DNA from 2 places in the Algivirga pacifica genome. Region 2 is predicted to be linked to the other one. Evidence: riboswitches for the same ligand, from Rfam matches in the RefSeq annotation. Region 2 holds a riboswitch; the other holds the start of a gene.
The links. A riboswitch is a leader RNA that binds a small molecule or an ion and turns the genes downstream of it on or off. The one in region 2 is predicted to bind S-adenosylmethionine.
Positions count from the first base shown of each region.

Region 1: it holds a riboswitch for S-adenosylmethionine, as region 2 does, so the genes downstream of both, metK (methionine adenosyltransferase) here and ABD985_RS12500 (homoserine O-acetyltransferase family protein) in region 2, are expected to answer to the same signal.

Region 1 covers NZ_BAABJX010000018.1:10,930-17,490, forward strand. The annotation lists RNA gene rnpB (RNase P RNA component class A) at 1-318, shown strand, start outside; gene ABD985_RS05005 (sigma-54-dependent transcriptional regulator) at 747-1,946, shown strand; SAM riboswitch class I at 2,194-2,304, shown strand; gene metK (methionine adenosyltransferase) at 2,543-3,820, shown strand; gene rplS (50S ribosomal protein L19) at 4,071-4,427, shown strand; gene ABD985_RS05020 (UDP-2,3-diacylglucosamine diphosphatase) at 4,544-5,344, shown strand; gene ABD985_RS05025 (YkgJ family cysteine cluster protein) at 5,357-5,851, shown strand; gene rnc (ribonuclease III) at 5,993-6,561, opposite strand, start outside.
Region 2 covers NZ_BAABJX010000036.1:111,198-117,758, forward strand. The annotation lists gene ABD985_RS12480 (GAF domain-containing protein) at 1-746, opposite strand, end outside; gene ABD985_RS12485 (chemotaxis protein CheB) at 846-1,430, opposite strand; gene ABD985_RS12490 (CheR family methyltransferase) at 1,453-2,283, opposite strand; gene ABD985_RS12495 (hypothetical protein) at 2,578-2,715, opposite strand; gene ABD985_RS12500 (homoserine O-acetyltransferase family protein) at 3,150-4,217, opposite strand; SAM riboswitch class I at 4,408-4,511, opposite strand; gene cysM (cysteine synthase CysM) at 4,815-5,699, shown strand; gene ABD985_RS12510 (cytidylate kinase-like family protein) at 5,974-6,561, opposite strand, start outside.

The DNA.
Region 1 (6,561 bases), on a different contig from region 2:
AACGGGAAGGCACCTGGGAACAGGTGACAGAAAGTGCCACAGAAAATATACCGCCCTTAGGGGTAAGGGTGAAATGGTGAGGTAAGAGCTCACCGCGCTGCTGGTGACAGTGGTGGCAGGGTAAACCTTACGAGGTGAAAAACCAAATAGGTCTCACTTTATGAGTATTCAGGCAAGGTTGCTCGCCTTGTCGTTTGCCACCGGCAAACGGGTGAGATGGGTAGGTTGATGGAGCCTATGAGCGATCATATGGCCTAGATAAATGATAAGACGCTCCTTTGGGAGTGACAGAACTCGGCTTATCGACTTGTTATTTAAAGAAACCTCTTGTCGTTCGCGATGAGAGGTTTTTTTGTTCATGATGTTTAGGTTGAGCTTCGCTCGTTCATAATGTTTAGTTGAATCTTTGGCCGCTCATGTGGCTTATTGACTCCCTGAGATAAATTAATACTTTTACAAAGTTGAGTTTATACAATAAATTGTCTCAACTCGATACCAAGTATTAAATTTCAACTAAACATTATGAACGAGCGAAGCTCAGTTAAACATGATGAACATAGTTACCACAGTATGTGAAAACTTAATTTTACCATTTTATAACAATCATCTGCTCTTCTCAATATAGAACCCCCCGCAATAGGCCTTATATTTGTGTAGGTCTCTTAGGAAGTCATTTATTTCTAAAGAGATAAGCAGAGATGTATCATTGAGGGCCAAGTCATTGGTCTACTAACAAATAATAATCTATGGGCAAGAGTAATAAATCGAAAATCATTATCATCGACGACGACAGGACCATACGTTCAACCCTAAAAGAGATCTTGGAGTTTGAAGATTATGAGGTGGGAGAAGCAAAAGATGGAGAGGAAGCATTAGAGAAACTAATAGTGTCGGATTATGATTTGGCATTATGTGATGTAAAAATGCCAAAGATGAATGGGATAGAGGTGTTGGAGAAAGCGAAGGAGATGCAGATCCTGCGTAAGACACAATTTATAATGATTTCTGCCCATGCCAATATTGATATGGCAGTAGATGCCACCAAGAAGGGAGCTTTTGATTTTATATCTAAACCACCGGAATTGAACCGCTTATTATTGGCTGTTCGAAATGGATTGGATAAATCAAAACTCGTAGAGGAGAATGAGGACCTGGTCAAAGAGGTAAAGGAGATTAAGGTTAAGATCAATAAGCAACATGACATTGTTGGAGAATCTAAGGCCGTGAACCATATGAAGGACACGATCAATAAGGTAGCTCCTACAGATGCTCGTGTAATGATATTAGGACCTAATGGTGCTGGTAAAGAACTGGTGGCACGCTGGATACATGGAAAAAGTAGTCGTTCGGAGCAAGCCTTTGTAGAGGTGAACTGTGCGGCCATTCCTTCAGAGTTGATAGAGAGTGAGCTTTTTGGTCACGAGAAAGGAGCTTTTACTTCTGCACATAAGCAGCGTATTGGGAAGTTTGAGCAAGCCAATGGAGGGACATTATTCTTGGATGAGATTGGAGATATGAGTCTTTCGGCCCAAGCGAAAGTATTGAGAGCTCTTCAGGAGCATAAGATTACCAGGGTAGGTAGTGACAAGGACATTAAAGTAGATGTAAGAGTCGTGGCAGCAACCAATAAGGACTTGAAGCAGATGATTGCGGAAAATAAGTTCCGTGAAGATTTGTACCACCGTTTGAGTGTTATGGTGATCAAGGTGCCGGCCCTAAATGACAGAAAAGAGGATATTCCTTTATTGGTGGATAAATTCTTGACTGACCTAGGTGGAGAATATGGAAAGCCAAAGAAGAAAATTACAGCAGAGGCTATTGAGCAGCTAAAACAACATGATTGGACGGGTAATATCCGTGAGCTACGAAATGTTGTGGAGCGCTTGATGATTATGAGTGGAGAAGAGATCACAGCTTCTGACGTGAAAACCTATTGTGTATTTTAATTGAAGGAGAAAGGAAAAATGGTAATCGGTAGAAAGTATAAGGTAAGAAATAATTAAATTTCTCCTTTCTCCTTTCTCCTTTCTCCTTTCTCCTTTCTCCTTTCTCCTTTCTCCTTTCTCCTTTCTCCTTTCTCCTTTCTCCTTCAACGTTTGCATACCTTTGAATGATCTTCGTTTTTTTATGAAGTAATGAAACAGAGCTCTTTTGTTTTTTGGTATTTCGTTGAGAAATGAATAATTTTGCCTTTGCTTATCAAGAAAGACCGAGGGAATGGGCCCTATGAAGTCTTAGCAACCTGTCAATCAAGGTGCTAACTCCCATCTCAAAGTACACTATAGCTTTGGGAAAAGATGAGTGAAGAATCCTTCCTTCATACATATCTCTCAAAATTTTCTGGATAGCAAATGTTTCTTCAAGGTAAACAAGGCCTTAGGAGAGAATTAATGGTGCATTTTTGTTTATATGCCCAAACAGTTCAGGTACTTATTGGTTTAGGTACTCTGGAGTCGATTATTGGTGCTTTGAGAGAAGTACTCCATTAAGGTTTTAATTATTATTCATTTGCCGGTGTAGGCAAGCAACTTCAAATTAGAGTATGTCATATTTATTTACATCAGAATCTGTTTCAGAAGGACACCCAGATAAAATTGCAGACCAAATATCCGATGCGATCTTGGATGCAATGCTTACTCAAGATCCTTATTCTCGTGTAGCTTGTGAAACACTGGTGACTACAGGTTTGGCCGTTGTTGCAGGAGAAATCACGACAAAAGCTTATGTAGAAATTCCAGATATCGTTCGAGATACGATTGCTAAGATCGGATACAACAAGGACGGTTATCAGTTTTCTGCAGATTCTTGTGGAGTACAGGTAGCGGTACATAGCCAATCCCCAGATATTGCTCAAGGAGTTAATGAAGGAGAGGGGGTTGATAAGGAGCAAGGTGCCGGAGATCAGGGAATGATGTTTGGTTATGCGACTAACGAAACAAAAGAATATATGCCAATGGCTTTGGCTTTCTCTCACCGTTTGGTGAAGCGCTTGGCAGAGATTAGAAAAGAGCAGCCTGAATTGATGTCGTACCTTCGTCCAGATGCCAAGGCACAGGTGACGATTGAATACTCTGATGCCGGAGAGCCATTGAAAGTGCACACGATCGTAGTATCGACACAGCACGATGGTTTTGCTGAAGAGCAAGAGATGTTGGATAAGATTCGTGAGGATGTGATTGAGCACGTTATTAAAGCGGAGATCCCTGCGCATCTATTAAAAGAGGATACCATTTATCACATCAACCCAACAGGTAAGTTTGTGATTGGAGGTCCTCATGGAGATGCTGGATTAACAGGTAGAAAAATCATCGTAGATACTTATGGTGGTAAAGGTGCTCATGGTGGAGGTGCTTTCTCTGGAAAAGATGCCTCTAAAGTGGACCGTTCAGCAGCATATGCGGCAAGACATATCGCTAAGAATATTGTAGCAGCAGGATTGGCTGATGAGGCTTTGGTGCAAGTGGCTTATGCAATTGGTGTATCAGCTCCTGTATCTTTGTTAGTAAACACGTATGGGACGGCTAAGGTCGACTTGACGGATTCCGAAATCGGAAGAAAGATTTCTGAGTTGTTTGATATGAGACCTAAGGCGATCGTAGAGCGATTGGGACTTAGAAACCCTATTTTCCTTCCTACGGCGGCTTACGGACATATGGGTAGAGAGCCTTACACTGGTACCGTAGAGCTTAACCATGTAGATATTGAAGAAAGAGACGGTAAGAAAGTGGAAGTAAGAGCGAAAGAAGCGGTAGAGGTAGAGTTCTTTACCTGGGAGAAACTGGATTACGTAGGGACAATCAAAGAAGCTTTTGGTTTGTAATTATGAGTCAGTGGTTAGTGTTTGACACTAATCACTGATTTATTTTTTGTGCAGATAGATTTTTTCTTGAAAATGTTGGATCATAACACCTCATTTAATCAATTATTATTGTAAATTTGCACGATTTATAGGCTATCGACTGCTTATATATCCATAACTGTAATTTATTCAGGTAGATAAGTTTAGTATTTATATATAAATTACTATATTTGCAGTCCGAATTTTTGAAATAATAAAATACAGCAATAAAATGAGCGAGTTAATCAAAAAGGTCGAGAAGGACTTTGTAGAGGGACTTACAAAGCACCCTGACTTCAGCGCTGGAGATACAATCGACGTATACGTAAAGATTAAAGAGGGTGAAAAGGAGAGAATTCAGCAGTTCCAAGGAACTGTAATTCAAAGAAGAAACCAAGGTAGATTGGGAGAGACTTTCACTGTAAGAAAGATTTCTAACGGCGTTGGTGTTGAAAGAATTTTCCCTCTTAACTCACCAAGCATCGACAAGATCGAAGTGTTGAGAAGAGGTAAAGTTAGAAGAGCAAGATTGTTCTATCTAAGAGGTCGTCAAGGTAAGGCTGCGAAAGTAAAAGAGAGAAGATTCTAATCTACTCTTTGAGGAGTCTGAATGATGAACATACGATACAGTTAAGCCGACAAGCACTTCGATTGCTTGTTGGCTTTTTGTGTTATACTCTTTATAGTTGCGTAATCATTTTTTGCATGCAATCATCAATAGCATTAACAGAAGGAAAGAAAGTATACTTTGCTTCTGATTTTCACTTAGGAACCCCCAACTTTGAATCAAGCCGAAAACGGGAAGACAAGATTGTCCGTTGGTTGGATGAGGTTAAGCAGGATGCTGCTCATATCTTTCTGATGGGAGATTTGTTTGACTTTTGGTTTGAGTTCGCAACGGTTATTCCCAAAGGGTTTATTCGTTTTCAAGGAAAATTAGCAGAATTGACTGATCAGGGGATTCCAATTACATTCTTCACCGGTAATCATGATATGTGGATGTTTGATTACTTCACGAAGGAGTTAGGAATTGAGATTATCCGAGAACCCATTGATATAAGTATAGGAGAAAAACTATTTTATCTGGGGCATGGTGATGGCTTGGGACCTGGAGATTACAAGTATAAGATGCTTAAGCGTGTTTTTTCTAATAAGGTTTGCCAATGGCTTTTTGGTGTATTGCACCCCAATATTGGTTTGGGAATTGCCAATGCCTGGTCTCGCAGTAGTCGTGCAAGTAATGAAGAAGATGGAGAGGAGTTTCTGGGAAAAGAGCAAGAGTGGTTATGGGTGTATAGTAAAGAGCAGCAAGCGATCAAACCAAGGGATTATTATATCTTTGGGCATAGACACTTACCACTAGAACTTGAAGTAGATAAAAGGGCCATATACATGAATATAGGGGAGTGGGTACATCATTGCACTTATGGAGTGTTTGATGGGACTTCTTTGACGCTAGAGGAGTTTAAAGAGGAAGAGAAGCAAGGATTCTTTCGAGAAGGATAAAGTGGAAAGCGAATGGATTTGATTAATAAATGGCAAAGCCAAGCCAAAGAGAAAGCGAAGGAAAATCAGAACTTTCTGAAAAGGTTAAAGAAGAGCAAGCAGGCAGGGCAAATTGATCGTTGGGTGAATGAAGCCGATGAGGAAGTAGTGTCCCAAGTGGACTGCTTAAGTTGCGCTAATTGCTGTAAGACGATTAGTCCAGTAGTGACCCAGACAGATGTGAAGCGTATTGCGAAGGAGTTGAGAATGAAACCCACGGAAGTGGTAGAAGCATATCTTTTGGTTGATCACGAAGGAGATTATGTGATGAAATCCCAGCCTTGTCCTTTTCTAGGGGCTGACAACTATTGCAGTATCTATGAAGCTCGTCCTAAAGCATGTCGGGAATACCCTCACACCCAAAACAGAGGGTTTACAAAGCGACCGTCATTACATTATAAGAATACTTTAACATGTCCGATCGTTTTTAATGTGGTAGAGGAATTGAAGCAAAAGATGTTGAAATAAGCAAGGGTGACTCTTGTGATTTCCCGGACATAATTAAGAAGAATAAAGTAAGGGCGACTCTTATGGTCGCCCTTACTTCAATTCCAAAGACACTATGTCTCGGAATGATTCAATAACGTTTCGTTCTTAATGTCAGTTACATTAAGAAACATCAAGTATATCACAAGTCTTTCTGGCAGCGTCTTGTTCCGCTTTTTTCTTGCTATAGCCACTTCCTGTAGCCATTATCTCACCATCGACCACCAAGTTTACCTTAAATTGTTTATTGGATTTTCCCCCTCCAGGTTTAGAAATAGCAAATTCCACCGAATGACCATTTTTTTGAGCCCATTCAATAATTAAACTCTTGTAGTTGGTATTGGTTTCTACGACTTCATCAATGTCATAATGCTGTTGCAAGAGGTTATTGATGATATACGTGCGAGAAAATTTAAAGCCTTTGTCCAGGTATACAGCTCCTAAAAACGCTTCCATCGCATCTCCATAAATGGATTTATGACTTTGAGCAGAGTGTCTTTTTCCTTCGTATTCTACAAATTTATTTAGCCCTATCTTGAATGCTAGCCTGTTGAGAGATTCTCTATTGACAATTCTAGATCTTACTTCAGTCAAAAAGCCTTCATCCTTGTAGGGGTATTTTTTGAAGAGATATTCGGCAACAACAGCTCCTAATATAGCGTCACCAAGGTATTCCAGGCGTTCGTTCGATT
Region 2 (6,561 bases):
CCTACCATTCCGTCCCCTAACGTATATTGTATATCCTTGATCGCCTTACCGTAATACGCATAGGTTGCTACTGGAGACAGTACTTCTTCATTCAACTTATATAACACCCCAACACTAGCCTCTAAATAGTCACAAAAAAGGTTCAAACAATCCCTATAGGTACTTTCCGGATCCTGTAAAAGCTTTTCCCAGTGTTTGCGAAATATCTCTTGTTTACTATTTTCTGTTTCCCCAGCCACCTCCACAGGAGCTTTCTGCCCCTCAGGATATATAAATCGAGTCACATACTCCACATTCTTCTTTCCTTCCCGCCCAAGTACACTCGACAACTGGTACAAAAAGATAAATAACAGGAACAAATTGATATACAAAAGTTGAAAAGTAGGAGACACAACTTCTATCGCTTCTTTGCGGGTGGCTACATCTGAAATCCCTACGGCACTTAAAAGCATCGTTGGCATTTCGTGTAATTCTATCATTACATATACGGAAAGCACTACCAAGAATAAACCCAATACCGGTTGAAGCACAACAGGATATACTAGTCTCAGTAAAAAACCAACGAGTATCAGCTCTGTAAACCACATCCAATTCCTATAAATCTGCATGGAGGTTTCATTCCACTCCGTCCCACTCAAACTCAACAACACTTGAAAGATATCAGGTAGGGCATGTATCAGCAGCAAGGTAGCAGTAAGCATGACCAAAGGTAAAAGGACAAGTGCTAGCAGCAACTTTTTTTTCATATGTGGGTTTAGGTTAATCAAGGGTTAATATTCTCTCTACAACTCCTTACAGGGGTGCCTGTAGAGATCCTCTAATTACATCTTCTCATGCAAAAAGAATTATACTGTCAATTTGATAAGCAAGTCAATAATCTCCTTGTATGATAATGTATAATCAATCTCTGCATGTTTTGCTGCCGCTTTCGGCATAGTATTCATACTACACTCTTCTGGGTCCTGAATTACCGTCGTACCTCCTTTCTCTTTCACCCAATACATTCCCTCAGCCCCATCATCATTAGCTCCCGAAAGTAAGATTGCCAGTAACCCTTCTCCATAAGCATAAGCAGCTGTCTCAAAAGTAACGTCAATAGAGGGTCTCGAATTGTTCACCAACTCATCTGTTGATAAAGAAATACAATCATCCTGCTCCACGCACATATGATAATTGGAAGGTGCCAGATAAACAATCCCTCCTTGTATCTTTTCCTTATCCATCGGTTCTCTCACTTCCTTTGCACTCCGAATCGATAACGCCTCTACAAATCCGTGTCTCACAGTTTTCAAACGATGCAAACATAAAAACACAGGCAAAGAAAAGCCTCTAGGTAAAGCCTCCAGCAACTCATTAATGGGCTGGAAACTACCTGCTGACCCGCCGATCACTACTGCCTGGTACTTTTTATGTGCTCGATTTCTTCCCATGACCTTTCCTTGGTCTTATCCTTTAATCTCTTACTTTCTTATAAATCTTCTCCTCGTTATTAACAACGACAAACTTATTCGCAATATCACACCATATCAGAGATTCCTTAGATCCTATAATAAGGTTGCCAAAGCGAAACAGACTTCCATGTAACTTTTTCAACACATCATTCTGTAAAACCTGATTGAAGTAAATCATCACATTTCTACACAAAACCAAATCAAATTTAGCAAAAGAAGCATCTTTCACTAAGTCATGCTTACGAAAAGAAATGTTTTGCATCAGTCGAGGGTCTATAACAGCCATCCCTCCCTTTTCTGTAAAGTAACGATCCAGTGTATGTACTCCTCCACTCTTCTCATAGTTCTCCTGATTTAAGGCCATGGTCTTCAAGGCCATTTCCCCTTTCTTGGCTTTACTAATGATAGCAAGATCAATATCAGTCGCAATAATGTTAGCTTTATCCAGGGCATTAAGCTCGTCCAACATAATAGCCATAGAAATCACTTCCTCTCCAGAAGAGCATCCTGCGTGCCATATATTTATACGACGATGTTCGTCCAACTGCTCTGGTAAAATCGTATCCCTTAACTCTTTCCAGAAGCTAGGATCCCTAAACATTTCTGTCACGTTCACAGTAATCTCGGATACAAATTCCTGAAAAAATGTTGGGTCTTTTTTTAGCTTATGAATAATATCATCCACCGACGTATAACGGTAAATCTCCATTAAGCGCTTGATACGCCTCCTAAAAGAAGACATCGCATAATTACTAAAATCATAATGAAAGGTTTCCTCAATAAATCGGGTTAGTTTCTCTATCTCATAAACCTCTAACTCTTCTATAAACATTGGTGAATAGCTGTTTTTAAGTCTTATTTTAAAAAAGTCTACCATTTCACTGGCTCCATCGGTGTCCCACTCCACAATGCGTTAACATGCATTAATAATAAATAGGTTTTGAAAGGTAATTTAAAATTTTCAAAAAAAAGTATGTAACATATTATTTTTAGCATACAATCTCTAAAAATCATACATCCTTTCAGCAACCTCGTTTTATAGAAATAATTTCTATCCTAGGTAACAATCAAAACAAAAAACCTTTATCAAAGTAAAATCCATCTACTTTAATAAAGGCTTCTACCTTTAACTCTCTAAGAAGATTCCTCTCCCTTTTGTACTATCTTTTCTTTCTGATAACGTATGTTTTTGATCCTGTAGGACAAGTCGAATGTCTGGCAACTGACTCGTATTTAGCTCTCTGTCGCTTTTGGTATTTTGCATTAGCCTTTTGATAAGATGAACAAGAACTCATGCCTAAACTCAACAAAAAACCGATTAGAATGGTAAAAAGGTATCCTCTCATTATCTCGTTATTTTTAAGAAACAAATCGTCTTAGTATCACTCCTTTGTTTCTCATAAATGGTCAATAGTTTTAGAAATAGCAGCTTCTTTTCAATAAATCCATTTAGAGAACTTATTGCTTAAGAGCATATTTGGAATTGTAATTCAGAAGTATCTTACTCAAGGCAATATTCCAAATGCGCTTATTATTTATCAAAAAGAATGCCGTAAATGTTTTTCGACTATTCCTTTTCCTTTCTATTCAAAAGAAAAACAGCATTAACATAACGAGCTATCAATTACAAATGATATATCACTTGTCATTTTTTTTAAATAAAAAATATGGCGAACATTTTTTTTATTTTTCAAAAAGCTATCCCACCTGTAGTTGCACCCGTTCTGCGGCATAATAAAAATGATCAATACACTCCTTCAACTCTTCAAAGTGTACCAAAAAACCATCATGTCCATAAAGGGACTCCAGCTCATGGTAGGTCGCTGACGGAATATGTTCCGCAATCAGTCTTTGCTCATTCACCGGGAATAAAACATCACTAGAAATACCAATGATCAACGTCTTTGCTTTGATACTTTTCAACGCCTTCTGCAGTCCTCCCCTGCCTCTTCCGACATGGTGTGCATCCATCGCTTTTGACAACACCCAATAAGAATAGGCATTAAAGCGTTCTACTAATTTATCTCCTTGATAACGCTGGTAGCTAGACGCTTTATAATTATCCAGTTGCTCTTCCTGCTTATCCGTTTGTGTCTGACTGTAAGTCTCATAATGCCTGTAAGAAAGCATTGCAATAGCTCTAGCAGCTCTTAAGCCATTTTGGCCTGCATCTTCTCTATTCTCATACCAGGTAGGGTCCGCTTGCAAAGCCAAACGTTGCGACTCATTAAATGCAATACCCCATGGAGAATGCTGAGCATTACTCGCTACCACGATAAGGTTTTCAAACAAATCAGGACACTGAATAGACCATTCCAAGGCTTGCTGTCCTCCTAAAGACGCACCTATTAACGTGTCAATATGCCCAATCTCTAACGACTCTCTCAATAGGTTTAAGCTACGGGCAATGTCTTTAATCGTAACCTGAGGAAAATCATGAAAATAAGGTTTTCCTGTTTTGGGATTAGTGGACAGTGGTCCCGTACTTCCATAACAAGAACCCAGAACATTGGCGCAAATCACAAAATGTTCTTTCTCATTATATAATTTTCCTTTTCCAAATAAGCCATTCCACCACTCCTTCACATCAGCATTGCCGGTCAGTGCATGACACACCCAAACGATTTTCACACCTTCTTTCAACTCCCCCATTGTATTATATTCCAGTTCAAAACCAGGAAGAACTTCTCCTGACTCTAGAATAAAATCTTCTGTATGTTTATAGGTATGTACCTTCATTCCTCCAATATTTACCTTTTTAGTCATCATCACCATTTTTTAAATTCTGAATACCGTTAAAATTATTTGGTTTGTTGCACCTGAGTCTATCACGTGTTTTTATCAAACATCGACCTACTCAACAGCATAAACCTATCAATGGGATTTGAACCAATCTTTACATAAAAAAACAGACGGGGGTTCACCGTTACGGGTATAGTATTCATAAGTATTTTCCAGTTTATATTTCCTAAAATGACTAGGCCAGGAATTAGCACCTTTCCAAGTTGGGGGTTGCCAGAGGGTCATCAAGCCTGCTCTCTTACCTCTTCTGTATAAACCAATTATATGCACTAACAAAAAGTTATTGACTCCTTGCTATGCAAATTTAAGGGCCGTAAATCAGAAACTTAGAATCCTGTTCTAATTTATATTTCCATTATTCATTCTTTTACTGGGTATTTTTTCTACAAATCATCTAATCGATAAAATACTTGCGATTTTGCCATCAATACCCCTCTCAATTTTATAATTTAGCAACTTCTGAGCAGTCTCTTTTGAGGGGTGCTCAACCAATAAAGAAAAAACATTCATCGACCCTTTGAGTTAGAATTGAAAACACATTAACAACAAACCAACATATATATGTCATCTATTCTGGATTTAGTCGGCAATACTCCTTTGGTGGAAATCAAACACCTGAATCCCAACCCAAATGTTAAGCTATTCGGTAAGTTAGAAGGTCAAAATATTGGAGGAAGTGTCAAAGATCGTCCCGCAGCCAATATGATCAAGAAGGCGATGGAAAGAGGAGAGCTTAAGCCGGGTATGAAACTCGTCGAAGCCACTAGTGGTAATACAGGAATTGCTTTAGCCATGATTGCCAGTGCCCTGGATATCGAGATCGAATTGATTATGCCTGAGCACGCAACTGCCGAACGTATTAAGACCATGCAGGCCTATGGAGCAAAAGTGATTCTCACGCCTTCCAGTGCGTCTATGGAGGGAGCCATTGACTTGGCAAGAGAAAAAGCAGCCACAGGAGAGTATCTTATGCTCAATCAGTTTGGCAACGAAGACAACTTTATGGCTCACTACCATAGCACAGGACCAGAGATCTGGAAAGACACCCAAGGGAAAGTAACCCACTTTGTTTCGGCTATGGGTACTACAGGTACTATTATGGGGGTATCCAAGTATCTTAAGGAGCAAAATGAAAATATTCAAATTGTCGGCACACAACCTACGGAAGGCTCACGCATTCCAGGTATACGAAGATGGCCTAAAGAATATCTTCCAACTATCTTTGACCCGACTCGTGTGGATCGCATTATTGATGTTTCTCAGGAGGATGCCACCACTATGGCCAAACAACTCGCTAAAGAAGAAAGTATTTTCTCGGGCATGAGTAGTGGAGGAGCCGCTATAGCTGCTTTACAGTTGGCTAGGGAAATTGAGGAAGGAGTGATTGTCTTTATTGTATGTGACCGAGGTGATCGATATCTTTCGTCTTCTTTGTTTGAGAAATAATCTCAGCAGCGTTTGTTCATACTGTTTAATTGAGCTTCGCTCGTTCATAATGTTTAGTTGTTGAATTTAGGTCTTTTTCATAGAAAATAAAAAGCCTTATAGCTACTCGAAACACTATTCTTTTGTAGACCCTTGCCGTGAGGCAAGGGTCTACATTACTCCATTTCAATAGAAAATTATTTTTATGAAAAGGTCTTGTAGCGTAAGCAGACTTAACAATAAACTCAACTAAACATCATGAACGAGCGAAGCTCAATTAAACAACATGAACAAATCATTCTCCCTTGATTTTGCCGTACTCTTCTTTCTTCGCCTTTAAGGCTTCCTTGAGAAAGTGGGCCGTCCCAACCGTTGTGAAGACCTCCCTATCCATAACTAAATCATAATGGACATCCGTTTCTCCCGAAAGCATTTGAATGAAACGCTCTCTTTTCGCTCCTTGTTCTCTTATCGTTTTTCGGGATTCGTCCAAGGTAATATTTTGCTTTTGAGCAAGTGCATGTATACGATACTCCAAATCACCTACCAGCCTCACGTTTAATACATTGGGAATTTTCTGTCCATAAAACCCTGCCCCTCTACCAACAAAAATTACATTCCCTCTCTGCATATAAGCATCAATTACTCCTCTCAAGGCCTTAAAAAGTGCCTCATCTTTATCATAAGCATCAAAAGCTTTTAATATTTGATCAATCACTCCTGGGTTAGCAGTACTGATTTCAGTCACCTTATCTGTATTGAGCTTAAGTTCTTTGCCAACTTGCCGAATCACTTCACTATCCACAATCTCCCATTGCTTATGATTATCCGATAATGTCTTATCAGCATTCAATAACTCCATCAAAGACAAAGCTACGCCCAT